Regions from separate parts of the Pseudomonas oplopanacis genome, predicted to be linked through region 3. Evidence: predicted binding sites of a transcription regulator. Region 3 holds the regulator's gene; each other region holds the start of a gene.
What was found. The regulator sigma-54, encoded in region 3, starts transcription at its own class of promoters, with help from an activator protein. The targets are predictions, from matches to a motif close to ANTGGCATNNANNTTGCTNT.
Positions count from the first base shown of each region.

Region 1: the regulator sigma-54 is predicted to act here: its motif matches at 5,140-5,159, upstream of glnA (type I glutamate--ammonia ligase).
Region 2: the regulator sigma-54 is predicted to act here: its motif matches at 3,732-3,751, upstream of ACWKV5_RS04125 (CmpA/NrtA family ABC transporter substrate-binding protein).

Region 1 is NZ_JBSKHV010000003.1:159,121-168,584, reverse strand. It holds gene ACWKV5_RS08770 (glycogen/starch/alpha-glucan phosphorylase) at 1-622, opposite strand, end outside; gene ACWKV5_RS08765 (YkgJ family cysteine cluster protein) at 883-1,323, shown strand; gene typA (translational GTPase TypA) at 1,511-3,331, opposite strand; gene thiI (tRNA uracil 4-sulfurtransferase ThiI) at 3,471-4,925, opposite strand; gene glnA (type I glutamate--ammonia ligase) at 5,256-6,662, shown strand; gene ACWKV5_RS08745 (hypothetical protein) at 6,858-7,466, shown strand; gene ACWKV5_RS08740 (cupin domain-containing protein) at 7,681-8,103, shown strand; gene ACWKV5_RS08735 (DUF4124 domain-containing protein) at 8,130-8,639, shown strand; gene ACWKV5_RS08730 (DUF4124 domain-containing protein) at 8,636-9,256, shown strand.
Region 2 is NZ_JBSKHV010000001.1:864,115-873,578, reverse strand. It holds gene ACWKV5_RS04140 (bifunctional protein-serine/threonine kinase/phosphatase) at 1-261, opposite strand, end outside; gene ACWKV5_RS04135 (nitrate/nitrite transporter) at 269-1,480, opposite strand; gene ACWKV5_RS04130 (ANTAR domain-containing response regulator) at 1,810-2,385, opposite strand; gene ACWKV5_RS04125 (CmpA/NrtA family ABC transporter substrate-binding protein) at 2,401-3,612, opposite strand; gene ACWKV5_RS04120 (quinone-dependent dihydroorotate dehydrogenase) at 3,842-4,861, shown strand; gene rmf (ribosome modulation factor) at 5,079-5,294, opposite strand; gene rlmKL (bifunctional 23S rRNA (guanine(2069)-N(7))-methyltransferase RlmK/23S rRNA (guanine(2445)-N(2))-methyltransferase RlmL) at 5,826-8,096, shown strand; gene ACWKV5_RS04105 (sensor domain-containing diguanylate cyclase) at 8,239-9,464, shown strand, end outside.
Region 3 is NZ_JBSKHV010000009.1:176,153-185,616, reverse strand. It holds gene mlaD (outer membrane lipid asymmetry maintenance protein MlaD) at 1-290, opposite strand, end outside; gene mlaE (lipid asymmetry maintenance ABC transporter permease subunit MlaE) at 290-1,087, opposite strand; gene ACWKV5_RS19105 (ATP-binding cassette domain-containing protein) at 1,087-1,896, opposite strand; gene ACWKV5_RS19100 (KpsF/GutQ family sugar-phosphate isomerase) at 2,174-3,148, shown strand; gene ACWKV5_RS19095 (KdsC family phosphatase) at 3,148-3,672, shown strand; gene lptC (LPS export ABC transporter periplasmic protein LptC) at 3,680-4,252, shown strand; gene lptA (lipopolysaccharide transport periplasmic protein LptA) at 4,239-4,787, shown strand; gene lptB (LPS export ABC transporter ATP-binding protein) at 4,787-5,512, shown strand; gene ACWKV5_RS19075 (RNA polymerase factor sigma-54) at 5,696-7,189, shown strand; gene hpf (ribosome hibernation-promoting factor, HPF/YfiA family) at 7,264-7,572, shown strand; gene ptsN (PTS IIA-like nitrogen regulatory protein PtsN) at 7,585-8,049, shown strand; gene rapZ (RNase adapter RapZ) at 8,052-8,909, shown strand; gene ACWKV5_RS19055 (HPr family phosphocarrier protein) at 8,925-9,200, shown strand; gene ACWKV5_RS19050 (ZIP family metal transporter) at 9,209-9,464, opposite strand, start outside.

The DNA of each region.
Region 1 (9,464 bases), on a different contig from region 3:
AGACTTGCTTGGTCTTGCCGTTTTCATCGGTGACGGTTTCGACACTGCCGCCGAAGCCGATCGGGTAAACGACTTCTGGACGCTCGAATTCCCACGGGTTGCCGAAGTCCAGCCAGTGTTCGGTCTGTTCCTGCTGCCAGCCGTCGACGATGGCCTGGCGGAACAACCCGTGCTCATAACGAATGCCATAGCCGTGGCCGGCGATGCCGAGGGTCGACATGCTCTCCATGAAGCAGGCGGCCAGACGACCGAGGCCGCCGTTGCCCAGCGCCGCGTCGGGTTCCAGCAGGCGGATGCGCTCGAGGTCGACGCCGAGTTCGGTCAGCGCTTCGCGGGCGACGTCGAGCAAGCCAAGGTTGCTCAGGCTGTCGTAGAGCAGCCGGCCGATGAGAAATTCGAGGGAGAGGTAATAAACCCGTTTCTGCCCTTTGCGGTAGATCTGCCGGGTGTGGTCCATCCAGTGCTCGACCATGTGGTCCCGCGCCGCCAAGGCGATGGCTTCGAACCAGTCGTGGTCGAAGGCGTGATCCGGGTCTTTACCCACCGCGTAGGTGAGTTTGGTCAAGACGGCGTCGCGAAATGCGGCCACCTCTGCTTCGCGAACAAGTGGTTCTTGAGTCATCGATAGGACCTCGAGCGAGCGTGGAATGGTTGAGCCTAGACGGTCTGACAGACGCTGGGGGCTCTGGTTCGGCAGTTTTTCCTGATAGTGCGAGATAGCTCGGCATTACATTGTCGTGTGCCTGAATCAATGCAGGGGCCGTGCCGGATTAACGGTGCTTTTTGGCTGGTACAGAAAAAATCTGGCGAAAGGTTGTTCAAAAATCCACCAGTCCCGGTATGATCGCGCGCCCTGATGCACGTAGCTGGTAACAACCGATGATGAAGCCCAACCTGATCGCCGCCGCTGAGATCGATCGCCTCGATACCTGGGCCAAGTACTCTGCGCCGATGTGCGGTTCCTGCGTGTCCAGTTGCTGCACGCTGCCGGTCGAGGTCAAGATCAAGGATCTGATCCGTATCGGCATCGTCGACGAATTCGAGCGCGGCGAGCCGGCGAAGAACATCGCCAAGCGTCTGCAGAAGGAAGGGATCGTCGAGCGTTACAGCCAGAAGACCGAGATCTTCACCCTCCAGCGCATGAGTAACAACGACTGCCTGTACCTGGATCGTAAGAGCCGTCTGTGCACTATTTATGAAAAGCGCCCGGATACCTGCCGCAATCACCCGAAAATCGGTCCGCGGCCTGGGTATTGCGCGTACAAACCGAAAGAAGTGGTGCGCGAGACCAGCGAGAGCCGTCGGCCGCTCGATAAGTTCTAACCAAAAATCTTCGTTGTCTGACAGGTCCTCTTCGCGAGCAGGCTCGCTCCCACATTGAAATGCGCTCCCCAGTGGGAGCGAGCCTGCTCGCGAAGGGGCCAGCGCAAACACTACACATACCCCAGACAAACAAAAACGCCCCCGACCTTGCGGTCGGGGGCGTTTTTTTGTCAGCTAACTAAATGACTTAGTTACCGGACTTCTTCGCAGCGCGGGTACGCTCGCTTTCGCCCAGGATCTTCTTGCGAAGACGGATGGACTTAGGAGTGACTTCGCACAATTCGTCTTCTTGAACGAATTCCAGAGCCTGCTCCAGAGTGAAGCGGATAGGCGGAACCAGAGCGATGGTTTCGTCTTTACCCGAAGCACGCATGTTGTCGAGCTTCTTGCCTTTGGTTGGGTTGACGCCCAGGTCGTTGTCGCGGCTGTTGATGCCGACGATTTGACCTTCGTACACGTCTTCACCGTGACCCAGGAACAGTTTGCCGCGAGCTTGCAGGGTTTCCAGCGAGTAAGTCAGAGCCTTACCGGTAGCAACCGACACCAGCACGCCGTTCTGACGGCCGGACATGTCGCCGGACTTCATCACGTCGTAACGGTCGAAGATCGAGGTCAGGATGCCTGCACCGGAGGTCAGGGTCAGGAACTCGTTACGGAAACCGATCAGGCCACGAGCCGGGATGTTGTACTCAAGGCGCACACGGCCCTTGCCATCCGGAACCATGTTGGTCAGGTCGCCTTTACGGATACCGATCTGTTCCATGATCGAACCTTGCGATTCTTCTGGCAGGTCGATGGTCACGTTTTCGTACGGTTCGTGCTTCACGCCGTCAACCATGCGGATGATCACTTCCGGACGACCAACACCCATTTCGAAGCCTTCGCGACGCATGGTTTCGATCAGTACCGAGAGGTGCAGCTCACCACGGCCGGAGACTTTGAACTTGTCGGCGGTGTCGCCTTCTTCAACGCGCAGGGCAACGTTGTAGAGCAGTTCCTTGTCCAGACGTTCCTTGATGTTACGGGAAGTCACGAACTTGCCTTCTTTACCGCAGAAAGGCGAGTCGTTTACCTGGAAGGTCATGGAAACGGTTGGTTCGTCAACGGTCAGCGGCTTCATCGCTTCGACGTTCAGTGGGTCGCACAGAGTGTCGGAGATGAACAGCTGGTCGAAGCCGCTGATGCAGACGATGTCGCCGGCAGCTGCTTCTTCAACGTCGATACGGTGCAGACCGTGGTGACCCATCAGCTTCAGGATACGACCGTTGCGCTTCTTGCCGTCGGCGTCGATAGCGACAACCGGAGTGTTCGGCTTGATGCGGCCACGAGCGATACGGCCAACGCCGATAACACCCAGGAAGCTGTTGTAGTCCAGAGCGGAGATTTGCATCTGGAACGGACCATCGCGGTCGACTTTCGGCGCAGGTACGTTGTCGACGATCGACTGGTACAGCGGGGTCATGTCTTCAGCCATGTCGGTGTGTTCCAGACCGGCAATGCCGTTCAGGGCCGAGGCGTAGACGACTTTGAAGTCCAGCTGTTCTTCGGTAGCACCGAGGTTGTCGAACAGGTCGAAGATCTGGTCCAGAACCCAGTCCGGACGCGCGCCTGGACGGTCAACCTTGTTGATGACCACGATTGGACGCAGGCCGGCTTCGAAAGCCTTCTTGGTCACGAAACGGGTTTGCGGCATAGGGCCGTCTTGAGCGTCAACCAGCAGCAGAACGGAGTCAACCATCGACATTACGCGTTCAACTTCGCCGCCGAAGTCGGCGTGGCCCGGGGTATCCACGATGTTGATGTGGTAGCCGTTCCAGTTGATGGCGGTGTTTTTCGCCAGAATGGTAATACCGCGCTCTTTCTCCTGGTCGTTGGAGTCCATCACGCGCTCGTCGTTGAGCTCGTTGCGCTCCAGGGTGCCGGATTGACGCAAGAGTTTGTCTACCAGGGTGGTTTTACCATGGTCAACGTGAGCAATGATGGCGATGTTGCGTAGATTTTCGATCACTTGTGTATCTCGATCAGAGGATTCGGTGTGCTGACAAGTCTTGGCAGCGATTAACAGTAGAGTCAGGCCTTGCCGTTACAGCTTGACGGCAGAGTCGGGGGGCCGGTGACGCAGGCCACAGGCATACAGCCCCGGGCTCTTAGCTCGGTCGATAAACGCGCACATTGGCATGCCCCTCACTGAGCAAATGGTGGGCATGCAGGCGACTCATCACGCCTTTGTCGCAATACAGCAGGTACTGGCGAGTAGGGTCCAGTTCCTTGAAACGAGCGTTCAATGCATAGAAAGGCATCGCTTGTACCTCGATACCAGCCAGGGCCAGCGGATCATCTTCAGCGGCATCCGGGTGACGGATGTCGATGATGATTTGCCCCGCCAGCGCTTCGCTGACTTCTTCAATCTGCAAGTCCTGGCCCAATTCGTCGATTACGCGATCGATCGGCACCAGTTTGGCGTTCTCGAGCGCACGCTCAAGGACCGCCATGTCGAATTCTTTCTCTTCATGCTCCACGCGCGGACGCTTGGCGTGGGTCTTTGGGTTCACCGAGATGACCCCGCAGTATTCCGGCATGTGCTTGGCGAAATCGGCAGTCCCGATTTCGTTGGCCAGGTCGATGATGTCCTGCTTGTGACTGGCGATCAGCGGACGCAAGACCAGCTTGTCGGTCACGCAGTCGATCACGGACAGGTTCGGCAACGTCTGGCTCGACACCTGGGAAATCGCTTCACCGGTGACCAGCGCTTCAATCTCCAGCCGATCAGCAATACGGGAAGCAGCGCGCAACATCATACGCTTCAAAACTACACCCATATGACTGTTATCGACTTTCCCGAGAATTTCTCCCAGAACTTCCTCGAACGGCACACTGACAAATAACACGCGTTGGGAGCTTCCGTACTTCTTCCAGATGAAGTGCGCGACTTCCATGACGCCCAGTTCATGGGCCCTTCCGCCCAGATTGAAGAAGCAGAAATGGCTCATCAGGCCACGGCGCATGATCTGGTACGCCGCCACGGTGGAGTCGAAGCCGCCGGACATCAGCACAAGCGTCTGTTCCAGTGCACCCAGCGGATAACCGCCGATGCTGTTGTGCTGGTTGTGGATCACAAACAACCGTTTGTCGCGAATTTCGATGCGAACTTCGATTTCCGGCGCTTTCAGCGAGATTCCGGCGGCGCCGCACTGACGACGCAGTTGGCTGCCGACGTATTTTTCGACGTCCATCGAGCTGAATTCGTGCTTGCCGGCGCGCTTGCAGCGCACCGAAAAGATCTTTCCGGCCAGGGACTCACCGAAGTGCTGCTCGCACTTGGCGACGATGTCGTCGAAATCGCCCAACGGGTATTCATCGACCTGCAGGAAATGCGCGATGCCCGGCATGCAGCTCAGGCGCTCGGTCATCTCCTTCAGGGCTTTGGGCTCGCTGACGCGGGTTTCCAGCTCGAGATTGTCCCACACACCGTTCACCACCACGGCCGGGTCCAGGTCGCGGAGCACGGTGCGGATATTTTTAGCCAATTGGCGGATGAAACGCATCCGTACCGGGCGGCTCTTGATGGTGATCTCGGGGAAGACTTTTACGATTAGTTTCATGAAAACAGCGCGCGCTGGGCCAGCCGAAAAAGGGGGGCGCGGATTATAGCGGAAATTGCTCAAGGTTTAACCAGTTAATGTGCAGAAGGTTTTGCGCGCACCAAAACGGGTCATTTATGGATTTTAACGCTACATTGTAGGGCGAGATTTCTCCTCCGAACTCGCCTTGTGCCTTTATAAGCGTGAAATTGGGGCAAAAAACCCATGGTGGGGCACTGGCATGCAATTTGCTCCCTTGTGAGGCAGGTTGCCTTGGCAGAGTATTCGCGCCGGCATCACCCACATTCCAAGGGCATCCACTACCAAGCCCGAAGCCACCCGGAGGACACTATGTCGAAGTCGGTTCAACTCATCAAAGATCATGACGTCAAATGGATTGATCTGCGCTTCACGGACACCAAAGGCACTCAGCACCACGTGACCATGCCGGCTCGCGACGCGCTGGATGACGCTTTCTTCGAAGAAGGCAAAATGTTCGACGGCTCCTCCATCGCTGGCTGGAAAGGCATCGAAGCCTCCGACATGATCCTGCTGCCGGACGACAGCACTGCCGTCCTCGACCCGTTCACCGAAGACCCAACGCTGATTCTGGTCTGCAACGTGATCGACCCTTCGACCATGCAAGGCTATGACCGTGACCCACGCGCCATCGCCCATCGCGCCGAGGAATACCTGAAGTCGACCGGTATCGGCGATACAGTATTCGTTGGCCCGGAGCCAGAGTTCTTTATCTTTGATCAAGTGAAGTTCAAGTCGGACATCTCCGGCTCGATGTTCAAAATCTTCTCGGAACAAGGCTCGTGGATGTCCGACCAGGACATCGAAGGCGGCAACCATGGCCACCGTCCAGGTATCAAAGGCGGTTACTTCCCGGTTCCACCGTTTGACCACGACCACGAAATCCGTACCTCCATGTGCAATGCCATGGAAGAAATGGGCCTGACCATCGAAGTTCACCACCACGAAGTGGCGACTGCCGGCCAGAACGAAATCGGTGTGAAGTTCAACACCCTGGTTGCCAAGGCTGACGAAGTTCAGACCCTGAAGTACTGCGTACACAACGTTGCAGTTGCTTACGGCCGCACCGCGACCTTCATGCCTAAGCCTCTGTACGGCGACAACGGTTCGGGTATGCACGTTCACCTGTCCATCGCCAAAGATGGCAAGAACACCTTCGCTGGCGAAGGCTATGCCGGCCTGTCCGACACCGCCCTGTACTTCATCGGCGGCATCATCAAGCACGGTAAGGCCCTGAACGGCTTCACCAACCCGTCGACCAACTCCTACAAGCGTCTGGTCCCAGGTTTCGAAGCACCGGTAATGCTGGCCTACTCGGCTCGCAACCGTTCCGCTTCGATCCGTATTCCTTACGTGTCCAGCCCTCGCGCTCGCCGTATCGAAGCCCGCTTCCCGGATCCAGCAGCTAACCCGTACCTGGGCTTCGCTGCACTGTTGATGGCTGGCCTGGACGGCATCCAGAACAAGATCCACCCAGGCGATGCTGCTGACAAAAACCTGTACGACCTGCCGCCTGAAGAGGCGAAAGAGATCCCACAAGTTTGCGGCAGCCTGAAAGAAGCCCTGGAAGAGCTGGACAAAGGTCGCGCGTTCCTGACCAAAGGCGGCGTGTTCTCCGATGACTTCATCGACGCTTACATCGCTCTGAAAAGCGAAGAAGAAATCAAGGTCCGCACCTTCGTACACCCACTGGAATATGAGCTGTACTACAGCTGCTGATCCGGTAGCGCCTGCACACGCGGCGTAACAAATTGGCCTCCTTTGGGAGGCCTTTTTATTTGTAAAAAAAACAAGCACTTGGATTGAGAACAGAGCGCTCGCCGGGGTTAAACCCAGAAGCGCACCCGCCAATGGGTTCGCCAATCGCACGCAACCCTCTACCATCCGCCGCATTCTCTCCCTGCGGTTTTTGCGATGAACCTTCCCCGCACCAATTTTTTCTCGTTAACGCTGTTGCTCTGCGTCCTGACCGGCACTCAAGCCGCTGAAAGCCTCTTGCCTGCCGACGCTCACGAAGAAGCATGGCGCGTAGTGAAACCAGATCCGGACGCCCCGCTAGTCAGTGCGCGCCTGAACGGTCAAGCGAGCCACGGAAACAAAACCAGCGCAGCCATGCTGCAAGTCAGCTGTTATCGCTCTCCCGTGCGCCGCCCTGTTATCACACTGCTGACCTCGACGGATGAGCTGGGCTTCAACCCCGATGCCTTTGAAGGCCCTGACGCCCGATCCACCGGCCCCTTGAGCCTCAAAACGGGAATACTTGCGCCCCGCGACTATTCGATAAACGGCTTTTACACGAGTGCGCTTCCGCCATCAGACAAATTGCTCTTCAACTTTTACATGCCAACCAATCGGCAAGGGTTGAATGACTGGACCCACAAAGGCGCGCGGGGCCAATCGCTGACGCTGACACTACCGTCAACGATAAAAGGTGATCCACCGCTGACCGCCAGGTTTGTCCTGCCGCAAGACGACAGCAAATTGCGCAAGATAATCGGGCCTTGCATGAAAGATTCTGAATGAGCCTTCCAGGGCGACCGGGTGCAGTGGATGAGGTGATTTTTTTGAACGCCGCGTAGATTGCCTGATGGTTACGCGGCCAGTTTCAGACGTTTTTTTTGACGCATTTTCCAACAATAAAATTCGCCTTCCCCTCGGCCGCACGCAGTATCTTGCGGCATCAATCGCTGTGAATGATTCGCAGCCTGTCCACGGAATGGACTCAAAGGAAGGATCGATGAAAACCTACTCACTCAGGACAATACTGGTCGTGCTCGGCGCCCTTACCCTGCAGGGCTGCAGCACCACGGCCGAGCCCACGAAAATCGAACGAGAAATCCTGCTCAAGAGCAGTCAGTCGTGGGACAACTCACCTTACATGCGCTATCTGGATGCCACACCCGAGCTGACCGTGCTCAAACTCAAGATACCGGCCAACACCCAACTGCCCTGGCACATCCACCCTATTCCCAATGCGGGCTATGTCCTCTCCGGCGAGCTGATTATCGAGAGCAGGGACAACGGCCAGACCACACGCGTCAAACAAGGTGAAGCCGTGGCGGAAATGGTCGATATTGCCCATCGCGGGGTCACCGGCGATGAACCGGTAGAACTTATTGTGTTCTATGCTGGCAGCGAAGGTATTCCACTGTCGGAGTAAATCCTTGCTGCTCACAGGGAGTCTGAATGCGGCCACTTTTAATGCTTTTGCTGCTGTTCTTCGTCTATCCCGTGACGGCCCAAATCTACAAATACACCGACGCCGACGGCAACACCGCCTACAGCAATCAACCGCCCGATGGCGTCACGGCCCAGCCGGTTGAATTGCCGCCGCTCAATAGTGTTGAGCGCCAGCCACCTCCTGCACCGCCTACCGACACCGTAAACAATCGGCAGCCTCACAGCGCCTATGAGGTGCTGCAACTGACTGGCTTGCCCACCGAGGAAGCCCTGCGCGCCAATAACGGTACCTTCACCGTCAGCGTCCTAATCAAGCCGCGCCTGCAAGCACCGCATCTGTTGCGATTGCTGCTGGATGGCCAGCCGTATGGGCAATCGAGCAATGTGCCGATCTTGCAACTGGTGAACATCGACCGGGGTGAACACAGCCTGGCGGTGCAGGTGATCAATGGCGAGGAGGTCCTGCAGCAAAGTCCGAGCGTCACGTTCACCGTGCAACGGGTGCACAAGCCATGAAGCTGTGGCTGCTGATCGCCTGTTTGATCGCCTTCCCGGTGTCGGCTGAGGTCTTCACTTACGTCGACGCCCAAGGCAATCGCGCCTTCACCGACCAGCCACAACACGGCAACGCCAAACGCGTGCCGCTGGCGACCAGCAACCGCATGGCTGCCCAACCCTCCACTGGGAAACCGCTGATCGCCGCGAACCCGCCCGACGAGCAAGCACTGTTTCACTACGACTTGCTGCGCATTCTGGTGCCGGAGCCGGACGCGACGATCCGCAGCAATGCCGGCGAAATTATTGTCAGCGTCACCAATGAACCCGGTCTGCAACCGGGTCATCGCTACCGCCTGCTGCTAGACGGCCAACCCACCGCCGAACCCGGCCCGAGCCCGGTTTTCCCCCTGACCAATATCGATCGCGGCAGCCACAACCTGTCAGTGGAAATCCTCGACGAACAAGGCCGCACCATCGAACGCACGGCCAATCAGCCCTTCCACATGCTGCGCACCTCACTCGCACAACAACGCCGGGTCAAACCCTGCACCCTCGCCGACTACGGCCAACGGCCGGAATGCCCCCTCGAAGACAAACCGGAAGAAGAAAAAAATCCCTTCCTGCGTTTGTTCTAACGTCGTTCAGCTTTGCGCACTATATTGGTGCGATAGGGTGCACCGTACCCACATCGCAACCCATTTTGGTTCGAAAGTACCCGCGAAAGCTGGCAGAACGCCACGCAAACGAGCGTCAAACGCCCGTTTCAGGCCTTAATTGCTTCTTTTCGGAGCCTTGGTTTGGTTTTTGCATTTTCCCCGCATCAGCGCTTGTTTCTCGCGCACG
Region 2 (9,464 bases), on a different contig from region 3:
TTGCGCCAGCAGCAGGCGGTCCAATGCTTGCGCGACGCCCCAGGTTTCCGGGGTGGCGTAATAGTCCAGCGCCAGCGCCTGCAAGGTCGAACGGGCGGCGAGACCGCCGTCGGCGCATTGGCTGACGCCGTCGGCAATGGCGAACAAGTAGCCTTTGCTGGCCGCCAGCGCCGGGGCGGGCGTCACGAGGCGCAGGGCGTCCTGGTTTTCCTCCCGCGGGCCAATGGCGCTGGCTTCGGCAAAGCTCAGTTGCAGGCTCATTGAGGCCTCAGACCCGCGCCGCCGTCACAGCGGCCGAACCCCAGGTGGTTCTCCAGCGACGTTTGACCCCGTGCAGACCGAACCACGCGAGGACGCCGAGGCTGGCGAACAACCACAGGGCCAGTTGATAGCTGCCGGTGCTCTGCTTGATCGCGCCCATGCCGGCCGCCAGTGCAAAACCACCGATACCGCCGGCCATGCCGATCAAACCAGTCATCACGCCGATCTCGCGACGAAACCGCTGCGGCACCAACTGGAACACCGCGCCGTTGCCTGCGCCCAAACCGAGCATGGTGCAGACGAAAAGCGCCAGCGCCGCGTAGGAACTCGGCAGATTGAAACCTACCGCCGCAATGCAGATCGCCGCGACTGTGTACATCGCCAGCAACGTGCGTATCCCGCCGAAACGGTCTGCCAGCGCACCGCCCAATGGGCGCATCAGGCTGCCACCGAACACACAGGCCGCCGTGTAGTAACCGGCCGTCACCGGACTCAGTCCGTACTGGTCGTTGAAGTAGCCGGGCAGGGCGCTGGCCAGGCCGATGAAACCGCCGAAGGTCACGCTGTAGAAAAACATGAACCACCAGCTGTCACGATCACCGAGGGCCTTGAAGTAGTCGGCCATCGACTTGGCTTTTGGCCGCTCCGGCGCATTTTTCGCCAGCCAGGCGAAAACGATAATTGTCAGGATCAGCGGAATGAGGGCGAAGCCGAACACGTTGCTCCAGCCGAACGCGGCGGCCAATACTGGAGCAATCAGTGCGGCAAGCACGGTGCCCGAGTTACCGGCACCGGCAATGCCCATGGCTTTGCCTTGATGCTGTGGCGGATACCACTGCGAGGCCAGCGGCAGGGCGACGGCGAAGGACGCACCGGCCATGCCGAGGAAGAGGCCCAGCACCAGCGCTTGCTCGTAGCTGTGAATCCCCAGTTTCCAGGCGCCGAACAGCGCGCAGATGACGATCACCTGGCCGATCAGCCCGGCGGTTTTTGGCGACAGACGATCCGCCAGCATGCCCATGATAAAGCGCAGCACGGCCCCGGCCAGGATCGGCGTGGCCACCACCAGCCCGCGTTGTTGGGTGGTCAGGTGCAGGTCGGCGGCGATCTGCACGGCCAACGGCCCGAGCAGGTACCAGACCATGAAACTCAGGTCGAAATAGAGGAAGGCCGCAAACAGTGTTGGCGTATGGCCGGATTTCCAGAAGCTTGAATTCATCGCGCACCTCAGCTGTGAAGAGTCTCGAGAAGGAGTCATGAGCTAGCAGGTGGGGCGCCTGTGGGCCGCACCACCGGCCCCGGGCTGTGGGGCCAAAACGAAAAAACGCCGCTACCGGATTCGCCAAGGGCAAATGAGGTGAGCGACGTCTTTGTCGTAGGTGGGGCAACCGCCGTTGGTTACCTGTGGTGATTACTAAGCTAGATTTGTGCCAACAGTTCGGGACCGAGTCGCGGCCCTTCGCGAGCAGGCTCGCTCCCACAGTGGATCGCGGTCTAATGTGGGAGCGAGCCTGCTCGCGAAGGAGCCTTCAAAGGCACCACAAAACCTCAGCCAAGCAACTCACTCATGGCAATGATCTGCTCCGCCACCTGGATCAATTTCTGCTGCCGGCTCATGGCCTGCCGGCGCATCAGGGTGTAGGCCTCTTCCTCGTTGCAGCTTTTCATCTTCATCAACAACCCCTTGGCCAGCTCGATGCGCTTGCGCTCGGCCAGTTGCTGGTCGCGGGCATGCAGCTGGGCGCGCAGGGCCTGGTCACTTTCAAACCGCGCCATGGCCACGTCGAGAATCGGCTGCAGGCGCTGTGCGTGAATGCCTTCGACGATGTAGGCACTGACCCCGGACTTGATCGCCTGACGCATGACGCCGGGGTCGTGTTCATCGGTAAACATCACAATCGGTCGTGGCTGGTCGCGGGTCACCAGCACCACTTGCTCCAGCACATCGCGGCTCGGTGACTCGGTATCGATCAGGATCACGTCCGGGCGCACCGTTTCGACGCGTTCGGGCAGGTCGATGGTCAGGCCCGATTCGTCGATCACCTCGAACCCGGCTTCGGTCAGGGCGGCTTTCAGTCGACCGACTTTCTTCGCGGTGTCGTTGATCAGCAGGATACGCAACATGTTCGCAATCTCCTGTCAGCGCTGGGCGAATCGGTGAGAGCTGTCGCTCAGGGCGTGCAACTTGAAGCTGCGGGCATAGCCGGCCGGGTCGGAACCGTCCCAGATTTTTCCGTCGATCAACTGGCTGCTGCGCATGTCCTGCCTCCGGATATCGACACCGACGACACTGGCGGCCTCGCGGTACAGATCCAGTTGCTGGACCTGACGGGCCACGCCGAGGTAATCCGGATCGTCGCGCAACAAACCCCAGCGCCGGAACTGGGTCATGAACCACATGCCGTCGGACAGGTACGGCACGTTGACCTCACCACCCGCATGGAAACGCAACGCATGCGGGTCCTGCCAGCGATGTCCCAAACCGTCGGCGTAATCGCCCAGCAGGCGCGGTTCGATGCAGTCGAGGGGGGCGTCGAGGTAGTCGGGCGCGCTCAGCAGTTGTGCGGTGCTGCGGCGGTTTTCCGTGCTTTGCTCGATAAACCGGCTGGCTTCCAGGATCGCCATTACCAAGGCCCGCGCGGTGTTGGGGTACCGCTCGACAAACGCACGGGTGCAGCCGAGGACTTTTTCCGGGTGATCGGGCCAGATGGTCTGGGTCGTCGCCAGGGTAAAGCCGAGATTCTGTTGCACTGCGCTGGCGGACCACGGCTCACCCACGCAAAAGCCATCGATACGCCCGGCTTGCAGGTGCGCGACCATTTGCGGGGGCGGTACCACGACGCTGTCAACATCCTGCAACGGATGAATGCCCTGGCTCGCCAGCCAGTAATACAGCCACATGGCGTGGGTGCCGGTGGGAAAGGTCTGGGCGAAGGTGAGTTTCGGGCGAGTTTGGTGCACGTGGCGGTCGAGTGCTTCAGGACTGGTCACGCCGAGCGCCTGCAAACCGTGGGAGAGATTGATGCTCTGGCCATTCTGGTTCAGGCCCATCAGCACGGCCATGTCGGTAGAAGCCACGCCGCCGATGCCCAGATGGACGGCATAAATCAGGCCGTACAGGCTGTGGGCGGCGTCGAGTTCGCCGCTGACCAGTTTGTCCCGCAGGTTGGCCCAGGACGACTGGCGCTTGAGGTTCAGGGTCAAGCCATAGGGCTGGGCGAACCCCTGTGTGGCGGCGACCACCACCGAGGCGCAATCGCTCAGGGCCATGAAGCCGAGGTTGATGTCGGTCTTTTCCGGGGCATCGCTGCCATTGATCCACGCCAGAGGGTTCGCTGGAACTTCAATCATCGTTAAGCACCTTGCATAAAAAAACGCCGTACCGGGCGCCTTGCCAGGGCAAGGGCCAGTGACGACGCCGTTGTCTTTCGACCCATTCCGCCGTTGGCATGAGTGCTGATACCGGTGGTGGTGCAAGGCATATGCCATCGCTCGCTGATTTTGTCGCGCGCCTCGCCTGCGGCCCCGATGCGCGGCTATAATTGCCGCCACTTTTCGTAGCCCAGAGTCAAACCCGCCCATGTACACCCTGGCCCGTCAGCTGTTGTTCAAACTTTCCCCGGAAACCTCCCACGATCTGTCCCTGGACCTGATCGGCGCGGGCGGACGTTTGGGCCTCAACGGCTTGCTGTGCAAGGCCCCGGCGAAAATGCCGGTGTCGGTCATGGGCCTGGACTTCCCGAACCCGGTGGGTCTGGCGGCCGGTCTGGACAAGAACGGCGCGGCCATCGACGGTTTTGCCCAGTTGGGTTTTGGTTTTGTCGAAATCGGCACCATTACCCCGCGTCCGCAACCGGGTAACCCGAAACCACGGATTTTCCGCCTGCCGGAAGCCGAGGCGATCATCAACCGCATGGGGTTCAACAACCTTGGCGTCGATCACCTGCTGGCTCGTGTAGCCGCCGCCAAGTACAAGGGCGTGCTGGGCATCAACATCGGCAAGAACTTCGACACCCCGGTCGAGCGTGCGGTCGACGATTACCTGATCTGCCTGGACAAGGTTTACGCTCACGCCAGCTACGTGACGGTCAACGTCAGCTCGCCGAACACCCCGGGCCTGCGCAGCCTGCAGTTCGGCGATTCGCTCAAGCAGTTGCTCGCTGACCTGGCCACGCGCCGCGCCGAGTTGGCGTTGCGTCACGGTAAACACGTCCCGCTGGCGATCAAGATCGCGCCGGACATGACCGACGAAGAAACCGCTCAGGTCGCACAAGCGCTGATCGAAACCGGGATGGACGCGGTGATCGCCACCAACACTACCCTGAGCCGCGTCGGCGTCGAAGGCATGGAACACGGTGACGAGGCGGGCGGTCTGTCCGGCGCACCGGTTCGTGACAAGAGCACCCACACTGTGAAGGTGCTGGCCTCGGAGCTGGCCGGTCGCTTGCCGATCATCGCCGTGGGCGGGATCACCGAAGGCAAACACGCCGCGGAGAAAATCGCTGCGGGTGCGAGCCTGGTGCAGATCTACTCCGGCTTTATCTACAAAGGCCCGGCGCTGATTCGTGAGTCCGTCGACGCCATCGCCGCATTACGCTAAACCCCTGTAGGAGCCCGGCTTGCCGGCGATTGCGTCCTTGAGATCGCTATCGCCGGCAAGCCGGGCTCCTACAAGGGATTGGGTTTCGGCGAAGGGCAGGCATAAAAAAGGGCTCCTCGAAGGAGCCCCTGGGCCGGAGCCCGCCGTCCGGATGGGACGTGCGTGGTTAATTCATTCAGTCATCAGATTGTCGTGTCGGAGTGTTAGGCCCTGTAAATTAGCCGACGGCGTGAAGTTCGTTGAGTCTGTGGATTCCCGCAGTGCCGGTCATACCGTCCCAGTTGTCGCCGCGTCCCTCGCGCCAGCCGTTAATCCAGGCTTGGCGTACTGACGGTAGAGTAAATGGGCAAAGCTCACGGGATTTGCCACCAACGCCATATTGATATCCGCGCAAAAATGCTCTTTCCAACGGATCACGCTTAAGTCTTCTCATAGGGTGTTGCCCTCACTTGTTGACTGTATTTATCGCGTAGACCTCAATCGAGGTCTGGCAGAAAAAAACTTCTGCCGTTGGGGCCCGCTGCCGGCGTCGCGAGCCAAGGTGTTGACGTCGTTGCGGCGTCAACCTGTGTTGAGTTCTAACCAATGCGTCACATCGAGGGAATGATCGTTTTGTCATAAGGACGTAACCATAAAGATGCTATGGCCATAAGTAACACGATGTTTGCCCGTGTTTATTGGTCAAAGCCCTGTATGATCAGCCCCCCGCAGGATGACGGGGTTAATCCTTTAGTGAGAATGACTTCTGTTGCGCAGAGGCATTATTCGACGAAGGGTCGACTTATGACATTTTGTTGCATCAACTTTTTTATCTGCCTGTGCATCTAAGCTCTTCTAACCTGAGCAGCACAGGTGGGACGGCACACCTTCGTGCCACGCGGGCGCTCTTTTAGAAAAGCGCCTGATTGAAAACCGGACCGGCAATGCGTTGCCGGTTCACTTAGCTAAAGGCTTTGAAACTCCAATGTCCGATCAATTCGAAATCTTCCTCACTTGCCCCAAAGGCCTTGAAGGCCTGCTGATCGAGGAAGCCGTCGGGCTTGGCCTTGAAGAAGCACGTGAGCACACCTCTGCCGTGCGCGGCATGGCCACCATGGAAACCGCTTATCGCCTGTGCCTGTGGTCGCGTCTGGCGAACCGGGTGTTGCTGGTGCTCAAGCGTTTCCCGATGAAAGACGCCGAAGACCTGTACCACGGCGTGCTCGACATCGAGTGGCAAGACCACATGCTCAACGACGGCACCCTGGCCGTCGAGTTCAGCGGTCATGGCTCGGGTATCGATAACACCCACTTTGGCGCCTTGAAAGTCAAAGACGCCATCGTCGACAAACTGCGCACCCCGCAAGGCGACCGTCCGTCGATCGACAAGCTCAACCCGGACCTGCGCATTCACCTGCGCCTGGACCGTGGCGAAGCGATTCTTTCCCTCGACCTGTCCGGCCACAGCCTGCACCAGCGCGGTTATCGCTTGCAGCAAGGCGCGGCGCCGCTGAAGGAAAACCTCGCGGCCGCGATCCTGATCCGTTCCGGCTGGCCACGCATTGCGGCCGAAGGCGGCGCGCTGGCTGACCCGATGTGCGGTGTGGGTACGTTCCTCGTCGAAGCAGCGATGATCGCCGCCGACATGGCGCCGAACCTGCGTCGCGAGCAGTGGGGCTTCACCGCCTGGCTCGGTCACGTCCCGGCGCTGTGGAAAAAACTTCACGAAGAAGCCACCGAGCGCTGTGCGGCCGGCCTGGCCAAGCCACCGTTGTGGATTCGCGGTTACGAAGCCGACCCGCGCCTGATTCAACCGGGCCGCAACAACGTCGAACGTGCCGGCCTGAGCGAGTGGATCAAGATCTACCAGGGCGAAGTCGGTACGTTCGAGCCGCGTCCGGACCAGAACCAGAAAGGCCTGGTGATCTGCAACCCGCCGTACGGCGAGCGTCTGGGCGACGAGGCGAGCTTGCTCTACCTCTATCAGAACCTCGGCGAGCGCCTGCGTCAGGCTTGCTTGAACTGGGAAGCCGCGGTGTTCACCGGCGCCCCGGACCTCGGCAAGCGCATGGGCATTCGCAGCCACAAACAGTATTCGTTCTGGAACGGCGCGCTGCCGTGCAAGCTGCTGCTGATCAAGGTCACGCCCGACCAGTTCGTCACCGGCGAGCGTCGCACCCCGGAACAGCGTCAGGTCGAGCGCGAGCAGGCGGCCTATGATCAGGCGCCGAGCGAGCCGGAAGAACGCAAGTACAACAAAAACGGCAACCCGATCAAACCGACCCCGGCACCCGCACCGGTGATCGAGCAACCGCGCTTGAGCGAAGGCGGGCAGATGTTTGCCAACCGTCTGCAGAAAAACCTCAAGGCGCTGGGCAAGTGGGTCAAGCGTGAAGGCATCGACTGCTATCGCGTGTATGACGCCGACATGCCGGAATATTCCATGGCCATCGACCTCTATCAGGATTGGGTCCACGTCCAGGAATACGCTGCGCCGAAATCCATCGATCCGGAAAAAGCTTCTGCCCGCATGTTCGATGCCCTGGCCGCGATTCCGCAGGCCTTGAACATCGACAAGAGCCGCGTGGTGGTCAAGCGTCGCGAACGTCAGAGCGGCACCAAGCAGTACGAGCGTCAGGCCGCGCAGGGCAAGTTCGTCGAGGTCAACGAAGGTGGCGTGCAGTTGCTGGTCAACCTCACCGACTACCTCGACACCGGGCTGTTCCTCGACCACCGCCCGATGCGCATGCGCATTCAGAAAGAGGCGGCCGGCAAGCGCTTCCTCAACCTGTATTGCTACACCGCAACGGCCAGTGTTCACGCGGCCAAGGGCGGCGCACGCACCACCACCAGCGTCGACTTGTCGAAAACCTACCTCGACTGGGCGCGTCGTAACCTGTCGCTGAACGGTTTCTCTGACAAAAACCGTCTGGAGCAGGGCGACGTGATGGCCTGGCTCGAGGCTAGCCGTGACGAATACGACCTGATCTTCATCGACCCGCCGACGTTCTCCAACTCCAAGCGCATGGAAGGGATCTTCGACGTCCAGCGCGACCAGGTGCAGTTGATCGACCTGGCCATGGCGCGTCTGGCACCCGGTGGCGTGTTGTACTTCTCCAACAACTTCCGCAAGTTCACCCTTGAGGAAAACCTCACTGAGCGTTACGCCGTTGAAGAAATCACCGCCCAGACCATCGATCCGGATTTCGCCCGTAATGGCAAGATCCACCGTGCCTGGAAAATCACTGCGCGTTGACACTTGAGCTGATTGGATCCACAGAGCCTTGATTTTTAAAGGCTCTTGGACCATTTCAGTGCTGGCCAAATTAGTGGCTAATGGCTATAACTCACTCATGGCCAATGGGCTTTTCCGGCACCTGGCATTTTGAGTTGCCTTTATGTCGTTTCAGGCCGTCCGCCCCAAGATCCTGGGTTTTATCAGCGAAGATGTGTCGGCCTGGCTGGTCGCGCTGCTGGTATTGCTCATGGGCGGCGTGCTCACCGGGTTACTGGCCTGGTCGACTGTCAATGTGTTTCACCATCAACTCAAGCAACGCTTCCAACTGCTGGCCAGTGAGCGTTACAGCCGCATTGAAGAACGTTTCGAGGATCAGGAGCAGCGCCTCGACGGTCTGCGCCGGTTCTTCGCCAATTCCGATTCGGTCTCCCGCGAGGAGTTCGACGGTTACACCAAACCCCTGTTGCACCGAACCCAGGCCTATTCCTTCGCGGCCCGAGTGACCCGTGTCGAGCGTGCGGCATTCGAGCAAAGGGTGCGGGACGAGGGCTTCAGCAATTTCACCCTTCGTGAGCTCGACGGCAACGGTCAGCTGCAATTGGCCGCCGAGCGCGATGAATACGTGGCGGTGCTGTACAGCCAGACGCAAAGTCGACTGGGCTCGCCGCTGGGTTACGACTTGCTGGCCCAGCCGATGCGCCGCGCCACCCTTGAGCGGGCGGATAAACTGGGCACCATGGCGGTGTCGCAACCGATGCATCTGGTCAGCATCGAACCGGCCTATGCGCGTGGCGTACTGTTGGTGGCCCCGGTGATGTCGCGTAACCCACCCAGCGCTGCGCAGGTAAAACCCTTCGGTTATGTGATGGCGGTGATCAGCATGCGCCAGTTACTGGCCGATGGATTGCCGGACGCCAACTACGACTATCTTTCGGTGCGCATTCTCGACTTGTCGATCGACGATCAGCACGAAGTGCTCTACGAATCCTTGAACCCGCCGGCGGCCAGTGATTTGTCCGCGAGCCGGCTGTTGCGATTGGCCGATCACGATTACCAGGTCGACATCACACCGAGCGAAGCCTTTATACAAGCCAACCATTCCTCGGTGACGACCCTGATGGTGCTGGGCGGTTTGCTCAGTCTGCTGCTCAGCGCGTTGCTGTATGTGCTGGTCAGCCAGCGCCAACGCGCACTGAAAATGGTGGAGCAGCGGACCGAGGAACTGCGTGCCCGTGAGCAAGAGCTGCGCGGTACCCACGGCCAGTTGCGTGGCGTGCTGAATGCGGCGACTCAGGTGGCGATCATCGCCACTGACCTGCGCGGGGTCATCAGCACGTTCAACGCCGGCGCCGAGCAGATGTTGGGTTACGCCAGCGTTGAGGTCGT
Region 3 (9,464 bases):
GAGTCAGTCGGCAGGTTATCTACGCGCTTTTCCAGTTGCATGGTCACCCGGCCGGTGAAGCTGTCGCGGTCCAGATCGATCGCCGTGACCTTGCCGATGGTCACACCGGCCATGGTCACTTTAGCTCTGACCGTCAAACCGGCGATATTGTCGAAATACGCATAAAGTTTATACGTGTCAGTGCTCGGGCTCGGGGACAGACCACTCACCCGCAACGCCAGCAGCAATAAAGCCAGGATGCCAGCCAGCAAGAAAAGGCCGACACCGATTTCCAGGGTGCGGTTTTGCATCAGAAATCTCCAAACATCAAGGCGGTCAAAATAAAGTCCAGGCCGAGTACAGCCAGAGAGGCATACACCACGGTCTTGGTAGTGGCACGACTGATCCCCTCGGAAGTGGGTTCACAGTCATAGCCTTGGAATACGGCGATCCAGGTCACGACGAACGCGAAGACGATGCTTTTGATGATGCCATTGAGCACATCATCAGTGAACGTCACGCTGTTTTGCATGTTGGACCAGTACGAACCTTCATACACACCGAGCCAGTCGACGGCCACCCACGAACCGCCCCAGATACCCACCACGCTGAAAATCATCGCCAGCACCGGCAGGGAAATGAAGCCGGCCCACAAGCGCGGGGCGACGATGTATTTGAGCGGGTCGACACCAATCATTTCCAGACTGGACAACTGTTCGGTGGATTTCATGTTGCCGATTTCTGCCGTCAGCGCCGAACCGGCACGCCCGGCGAACAGCAATGCCGTCACCACAGGCCCCAATTCACGCAGCAGCGTCAGCGCAACCATCTGCCCAACCGCCTGTTCCGAGCCGTAGCTGGACAGGATGTTGAAGCCTTGCAGCGCCAGCACCATCCCGATGAACACGCCGGAGACGACAATGATCACCAGGGACATCACCCCCACTGAATGCAGCTGCTTGACCAGCAGGCCAAAGCCGCCGCCGATGCCGCCGCGACCGAGCAAGGCATGGAACAGGAAAATCGTCGAACGACCGAACACCGCCAGCACGTCGATGGCGGCATGGCCAAACCGGCGTACGCGTTCTATTAATGAAATCTTGCGCATCAACGCTTCCCCAGAAGATCTGCGCGGTAATCCGTCGCTGGAAAGTGGTATGCGACCGGACCGTCGGGTTCGCCCGTCATAAATTGACGGATCCGTGGCTCCTGCGAGTTCATCAGTTCCTCGGGAGTCCCCTGCCCCAACACCTGGCCTTCGCCGACGACATAGATGTAGTCGGCGATGCTCGCGGTTTCGGCCAGATCGTGGGAGACCACGATACTGGTGATTCCCAGGGCGTCGTTGAGCAGGCGGATCAGGCGCACCAGTACGCCCATGGCGATGGGGTCCTGGCCGACAAAGGGCTCGTCGTACATGAGGATCTGCGGGTCGAGAGCAATTGCCCGGGCCAGCGCAACACGACGCTTCATGCCGCCGGACAACTCGTCAGGCATCAGGTCGATGGCGCCACGCAAGCCCACGGCCTGCAATTTAAGCAGGACGATGTCACGGATCATTTCTTCCGGCAGCTCGGTATGAACGCGCAGCGGGAAGGCGACGTTCTCGAACACATCGAGGTCGGTGAACAGGGCGCCGCTCTGGAACAGCACTCCCATGTGCTTGCGCGCATCGAACAGATCACTGCGCGACAACTTGGGCAGGTTCTGGCCGTTGACCCAGACTTCGCCCTTTGTTGGACGCAATTGTGCGCCCATCAATCGCAACAGCGTGGTTTTGCCACACCCGGAAGGCCCCATGATGCCGGTGACCTTGCCGCGCGGGATACGGATATCGACGTTATTGAAAATGCTGCGCGTACCGCGCTTGAAGGACAGTCCCTTCAGCTCGACCGCGTAGGCGTTATCGGCACTCATCTAAACTCCTTGCGATGCAGCCTCTCACTCGGACGCCTGACTCTCTGACGAAAGCACATACCTCCCCGGGCAGGCCGAACTGGCGGCGAACTATATCACTGCAAAGGCCAAGCGCCCAAGGCCCAAGCCCGACCATGTTCAGTAACTTGACAGGCAAAAAGCCTCGTTTAGAGGGGATTCGGTTACAGGGGATGACAAAGCGTGACGAACTAGCGTGAGGGTTTTGATCATTACCGCTATAATCGCCGCCTTTTCATCAGGCTATACGATTTCTGACATGAGCCAATCCAGCGACCTGATTCAATCAGCACAACGCACCATCCGCCTCGAACTGGAAGCCGTAGAAGGCTTGCTACCCCACATCGACGCTGATTTCGTACGCGCTTGCGAGATGATTCTGGCCAGCAAAGGCCGCGTGGTTGTAGTAGGCATGGGTAAATCCGGGCACATCGGCAACAAGATCGCCGCCACCCTGGCCAGCACCGGCACCACGGCTTTTTTCGTGCACCCGGCCGAAGCCAGCCATGGCGACATGGGCATGATCACGCGGGATGACATCATCCTGGCCCTGTCGAACTCCGGTTCCACCAACGAAATCGTCACCCTGCTGCCCCTGATCAAGCGTCTGGGTATTCAGTTGATCAGCGTCACCGGCAACCCGGATTCCCCGCTGGCCAAGGCTGCCGAGGTCAACCTCAACGTTCACGTCGAACACGAGGCCTGCCCGCTGAACCTGGCACCGACCTCCTCTACCACTGCCGCTTTGGTGATGGGCGACGCCCTGGCCGTTGCATTGCTGGAAGCGCGCGGCTTTACCGCTGAAGACTTCGCCTTTTCCCACCCCGGTGGTGCACTGGGCCGACGTCTGCTGCTGAAAGTGGAAAACGTCATGCACGCCGGGCAAGAGCTGCCGCAGGTTCAACGCGGCACCTTGCTCAAGGACGCCTTGATGGAAATGACCCGCAAGGGCCTGGGCATGACCGTCATTCTGGAAGCCGACGGCAAGCTGGCAGGGATCTTCACTGACGGCGATCTGCGCCGCACACTGGATCGCAGCATCGACATCCACACCGCCACCATCGACCAGGTCATGACCGCCCACGGCAAGACCGCCCGCGCCGAAATGCTCGCCGCCGAGGCCCTGAAAATCATGGAGGACCACAAAATCAACGCCCTGGTCGTGGTCGACAGCGAAGACCGTCCGGTCGGCGCCTTGAACATGCACGACTTGTTGCGTGCAGGAGTAATGTAATGAGTGAGGACCTGCTGCAACGCGGCAAACAGATCAAACTCGCGGTGTTCGACGTCGACGGCGTGCTGACCGACGGACGCCTGTACTTCCTTGAAGACGGCAGTGAGTTCAAGACGTTCAACACCCTCGACGGTCAAGGCATCAAGATGTTGATGGCGGCGGGCGTACAGACGGCTATCATCAGTGGCCGCAAGACCCCGGTGGTCGAACGACGAGCGAAAAACCTCGGCATCCCGCACCTTTATCAAGGCCGCGAGGACAAACTGGTGGTACTGGACGAACTTCTGGCCCAACTCAACCTAAGCTATGAACAAGTGGCCTACCTCGGTGACGACCTGCCGGACCTGCCGGTGATTCGCCGCGTCGGCCTGGGCATGGCGGTAGCCAACGCTGCCAGCTTCGTGCGTGAAAACGCCCATGGCATTACCGTCGCCCGTGGCGGCGAGGGTGCCGCTCGCGAATTCTGCGAATTGATCCTGCGCGCCCAGGGCCGCCTCGATGCGGCTAACGCCGCGTACCTGTGAGCCCATTATGCTGAGCAAAAAGTTTCGTAACATCCTGTTGTTCAGTTGCATCGCGGCGCTGTTCGCTGCGGTCGGCTACTGGAACATCAGCCCGGAACGCTTCCTCGACAAGACAGTTGCCCCTGTCGATGAAAGCGCGATCGACTATTACGCACTCAACGCCCACAGCGTGCAGTACCTGCCGGATGGCAAATTGCAGTACGAAATGACGTCCGACAAGGTCGAACACCTGAAAGCGTCCGAGGTCACGCTGCTGACCAATCCCGACTTGAACATGTTTCGCGGCACCCAGTTTCCCTGGCACGTCCAGAGCGAACACGGGGAAGTCAATCCGGACGGTACTCAGGTCGAGCTGATCGATTCGGTACGTATCACCCGTTTCGACGAAAAAAACCGCAAGACCCTGATTACCACCACCCGTATGACTGTGTTCCCGCAGCAGCAATATGCGCAGACCGACCAACCCGTTAGAATCGACGGCGCTGGCGGTGTATCGACAGGCAACGGAATGAAAGCGTACTTGAAAGAAAGCAGGATACACCTGCTATCTAACGTAAGAGGACAGTATGAGGCTCGTTAAAACCCTCCCTATTTTGCTCAGTCTGGGCGCAGCACTGGGAAGCGTGAGCGCCTGGGCTCTGCCGAACGATCAAGAGCAGCCAATCCGCATTCAGGCCGACGATGCCCAACTGGACGACAAGAATGGCGTTGCCACCTACAAAGGTGACGTGATCATTACCCAGGGTTCGATGATCGTTAAGGGCAACACCGTGACCATCACGCGTACGCCGGCAGGCGACATCGACGTGGTGACTTCGGTGGGCAACCTCGCCTACTTCGAGCAACTACAGACCGCTGGCGACACCAAGCCTGTGCAGGGCTGGGGCGTGACCATCCAGTACCACGCCGCGCAAAACCGCGTCGTGCTGATCGACAAGGCAAAAGTTGTCGACAAGGACAACAACACCACCCAGGGCGAGAAAATCGTCTACGACACGGTCAAGAAGCTTGCGAGCGCTGGCCGTGCGACAGGTAACAAGGTCACCGAGGCGCGTCCACGCATCGACATGGTGATCCAGCCGAAGAAGAAAACCGACGAGCAGAAGGCCCAGTAATGGCAACTCTGAAAGCTCAGCATCTGGCCAAGAGCTACAAGAGCCGCCAGGTCGTGCGTGACGTCAGCCTGTCGATCGACAGCGGTCAAATCGTCGGCCTGCTGGGTCCCAACGGCGCCGGCAAGACCACCTGCTTCTACATGATCGTCGGCCTGGTGCAGGCTGATCAGGGCCGCGTACTGATCGACGATCTGGACGTCAGCCACCAGCCCATGCACGGTCGTGCAAAGGCTGGTATCGGCTATCTGCCGCAAGAAGCATCGATCTTCCGCAAACTCTCGGTGGCCGACAACATCATGGCGATCCTCGAGACCCGCAAGGAACTCGACAAGGCCGGGCGTCGCAAAGAGCTGGAAAGCCTGCTGCAGGAATTCCACATCAGCCACATCCGCGACAACCTCGGCATGAGCCTGTCCGGTGGCGAACGCCGCCGCGTGGAGATCGCTCGTGCACTGGCCACCAATCCGAAATTCATCCTGCTCGACGAACCTTTCGCCGGCGTGGACCCGATCTCGGTTGGCGACATCAAGCAGATCATCTACCACCTCAAGGCCAAGGGCATTGGCGTGCTGATCACTGACCACAACGTCCGAGAAACCCTGGATATCTGCGAAACCGCCTACATCGTCAACGATGGCCAGCTGATCGCCGAAGGCGACTCCGCCACTATCCTGGCCAACGACCTGGTTAAAGAAGTTTATCTGGGCCATGAGTTCCGCCTGTAAGCGTTGAGGTGTCTGGCTAGTCGACTGAGCGCTTACGGCGATAAAAATCAACAGGTTTTTATTGTTACAGCGCTCTAGGCAAACACTTCAGTTTCAGGCATATAATTTGCTTATGTTTGGCGCTCCGGCGCCCTGTAGTGGATGGCGCATGTGCGCCGGCGAATAAGGTGTTAAGCCCCTGCCATGAAACCATCGCTAGTCTTGAGAATGGGCCAGCAGCTGACGATGACACCGCAGCTGCAACAGGCCATCCGCCTGCTCCAATTGTCGACCCTGGACCTGCAACAGGAAATCCAGGAGGCCCTGGAGTCCAATCCGATGCTCGAACGCCAGGAAGAAGGCGACGACTTCGACAACGCCGACCCCTTGGCCGACAAAGCCGAACAGCAACCCAATGCCGATGTTTCGGAACCCTCCTACCAGGAAACCGCCCCGACGGTGGACAACCTCGAGGAAGGTGACTGGAACGAGCGCATTCCTAACGAACTGCCCGTCGACACAGCCTGGGAAGACGTCTACCAGACCAGCGCCAGCAGCCTGCCGAGCAACGATGACGACGAATGGGACTTCACCACTCGCACATCGGCCGGCGAGAGCCTGCAAAGCCACCTGCTCTGGCAACTGAACCTGGCACCGATGTCCGACACCGATCGCCTGATCGCCGTGACCCTGATCGACTGCATCAACAATCAGGGCTACCTGGATGAAACCCTCGAGGAGATCCTCGAAGCTTTCGATCCGGAACTGGACATCGAACTGGACGAAATCGAAGCCGTCCTGCACCGCATCCAGCAATTCGAACCGGCCGGCATCGGCGCGCGTAACCTGGGCGAATGCCTGCTGCTGCAATTGCGCCAATTGCCCGTCAAGACACCTTGGCTGACCGAAGCCAAGCGCCTGGTCAGCGACTACATCGATTTGCTCGGCAGTCGCGACTACAGCCAGTTGATGCGCCGCATGAAGCTCAAGGAAGATGAACTGCGCCAGGTTATCGAACTGGTCCAGAGCCTCAACCCGCGCCCCGGCTCGCAGATCGAATCCAGCGAAGCCGAGTATGTGGTCCCTGACGTAATCGTGCGCAAGGATAACGAACGCTGGCTGGTGGAACTGAACCAGGAATCGGTGCCAAGGCTGCGGGTCAACGCCCAATACGCCGGGTTTGTTCGTCGCGCCGACACCAGCGCTGATAACACCTTCATGCGCAATCAGTTGCAAGAGGCCCGCTGGTTCATCAAGAGCCTGCAAAGTCGCAATGAAACCCTGATGAAAGTTGCCACCCAGATCGTCGAGCATCAGCGCGGCTTCCTGGAATACGGCGACGAAGCCATGAAGCCGTTGGTCCTGCATGACATCGCCGAAGCGGTAGGCATGCACGAATCGACGATTTCACGGGTGACCACGCAAAAATTCATGCATACCCCTCGAGGTATTTATGAGCTGAAGTACTTTTTCTCCAGTCACGTCAGCACCTCCGAAGGCGGCGAATGCTCGTCCACGGCGATCCGCGCGATCATCAAAAAACTGGTTGCCGCGGAAAATCAGAAAAAGCCGTTGAGTGACAGCAAGATCGCTGGTTTACTGGAGGCACAAGGCATTCAGGTGGCTCGCCGCACCGTCGCCAAGTACCGCGAATCCTTGGGGATCGCGCCTTCGAGCGAACGCAAGCGGTTGATGTAGAGCCACGCCACAGCGTTCCAGTGGTAGATCATCTGATCTACCGCTTTATGCACTGGCAACGAAGGAGAAGCTGTATGCAAGTCAACATCAGTGGACACCAACTGGAAGTGACCGAACCCCTGCGCACCTACATCGGCGAAAAACTCGAACGATTAGAGCGGCATTTCGACAAGATCACCAACGTGCAGGTCACGATGACGGTCGAGAAGCTGAAGCAGAAAATCGAAGCCACCCTGCATATTCCCGGCAATGAAGTGGTCGCCAACGCGGAACATACCGATATGTACGCGGCGATCGACGCACTGACCGACAAGCTGGATAAACAACTCAAAAAGCATAAGGAAAAGACCCAGAGCCTCCTCCAGGGTGCAACCGGTCGTTAACACTCCCAACCCATGATCCGACTTGAAAACATCCTGACCCCCGGCCGTTCCCTCGTGAACGTGCCGGGCGGCAGTAAAAAGAAAGCCCTCGAACAAATTGCCAACCTGATCGCCCGGGAAGTGCCGGATCTGGAGATGCAAGATGTCTTCGAGGCTTTGATTGCCCGTGAAAAACTCGGCTCGACCGGTTTTGGCAACGGCATCGCCATCCCCCACTGCCGCCTGAAGGGTTGCGAGTCGCCCATCAGCGCCTTGATGCACCTCGACGCCCCTATCGATTTCGACGCCATCGACGGCGCTCCGGTTGACCTGCTGTTCGTATTGCTGGTCCCGCAAGCCGCTACCGATGCGCACCTTGAACTGCTCCGCCAGATCGCCAGCATGCTCGATCGCAAAGAAGTCCGTGATCGTCTGCGCAGCGCCCCGAGCAACGAAGCCTTGTATCAGGTTGTCCTGGACGAGCAAAACGGTCCGTAACCATGCGCTTGATCATCGTCAGTGGCCGTTCCGGCTCAGGTAAAAGTACCGTACTCGATGTTCTCGAGGACAACGGCTACTACTGCATCGACAACCTGCCCGCCGGCTTGCTGCCGGAACTGGCCGAACGCGCACTGATTCATACCGAACTGGCACAGCCGCTGGTCGCCGTGTCCATCGATGCGCGCAACCTGCCGAGCCACCTGTCACGCTTTCCCGAACTGCTCGAAGAAGTCCGTAGCCGGCATATCAAGTGCGATGTGCTGTACCTGGACGCCGACGAAGAAACCCTGCTCAAGCGCTTTTCCGAAACCCGTCGACGTCACCCGCTGAGCACTGCCAACCGTTCATTGGCCGAAGCTATCGAGGACGAAAGCAATCTGCTGGGTCCGATCGTCGATCTGGCCGACCTCAAGATCAATACCACGAACCTGAACCTGTACCAGCTGCGCGACACCATCAAGCTGCGCCTGCTGAACCAGCCGGAAGCCGGTACTGCATTTCTGGTCGAGTCGTTCGGATTCAAGCGTGGCATGCCCGTGGACGCGGACCTGGTGTTCGACGTGCGCTGCCTGCCCAACCCTTACTGGAAGCCGGAGCTGCGTGCGCAGTCCGGGCTCGATCAGCCGGTGGCCGAGTACCTCGCCGCTCAACCGGACGTCGAAGAAATGTTCCAGGACATATCGTCGTATCTGCTCAAGTGGCTGCCGCGCTTTGCCGCCAGCAACCGCGCTTATGTCACCATTGCCATTGGCTGCACCGGCGGGCATCACCGCTCCGTCTACCTGACCGAACGTCTGGGCCAGGTTCTGCAACAATCCCTGAAGAACGTCCAGGTCCGCCACCGCGACCTCAGCTAAAGGATTCACACCGCGATGCCTGCTCTGGAAATCGAAATCATCAACAAGCTGGGCCTGCATGCCCGTGCTTCTGCAAAATTTGTCGGCGTCGCCGGTGAATTCAAGAATTGCACGATCAGAGTAGGACGCACGCCGGAATCCACGGTCGACGGCAAAAGCATCATGGCCATGATGATGCTCGCTGCGGGCAAGGGCACCAAAATCCACCTGAGCACTGAAGGTGAACAGGCTGACGAAGCGATGCAGGCATTGGTGGACTTGATCAACAGATATTTCGACGAAGGTGAATAAACGCTCGCCTAGGCGAGCGCCGTATCCATCACCATCATCAAACAAAACCCGATCAGCAAACCAAGACTCGCCAGTTTGTCGTGACCGTTACGTCGCGACTCGGGGATGACTTCATGGGTGACCACCAGCAACATCGCCCCCGCCGCCAGTGCCAATCCCAAAGGTAACAACAGCTCCGCAAGACTCACCAACCACGCACACAACAGCGCAAATACCGGCTCGACCAAACCTGACGCCGCACCGATCAGGAACGCCTTGACCCGA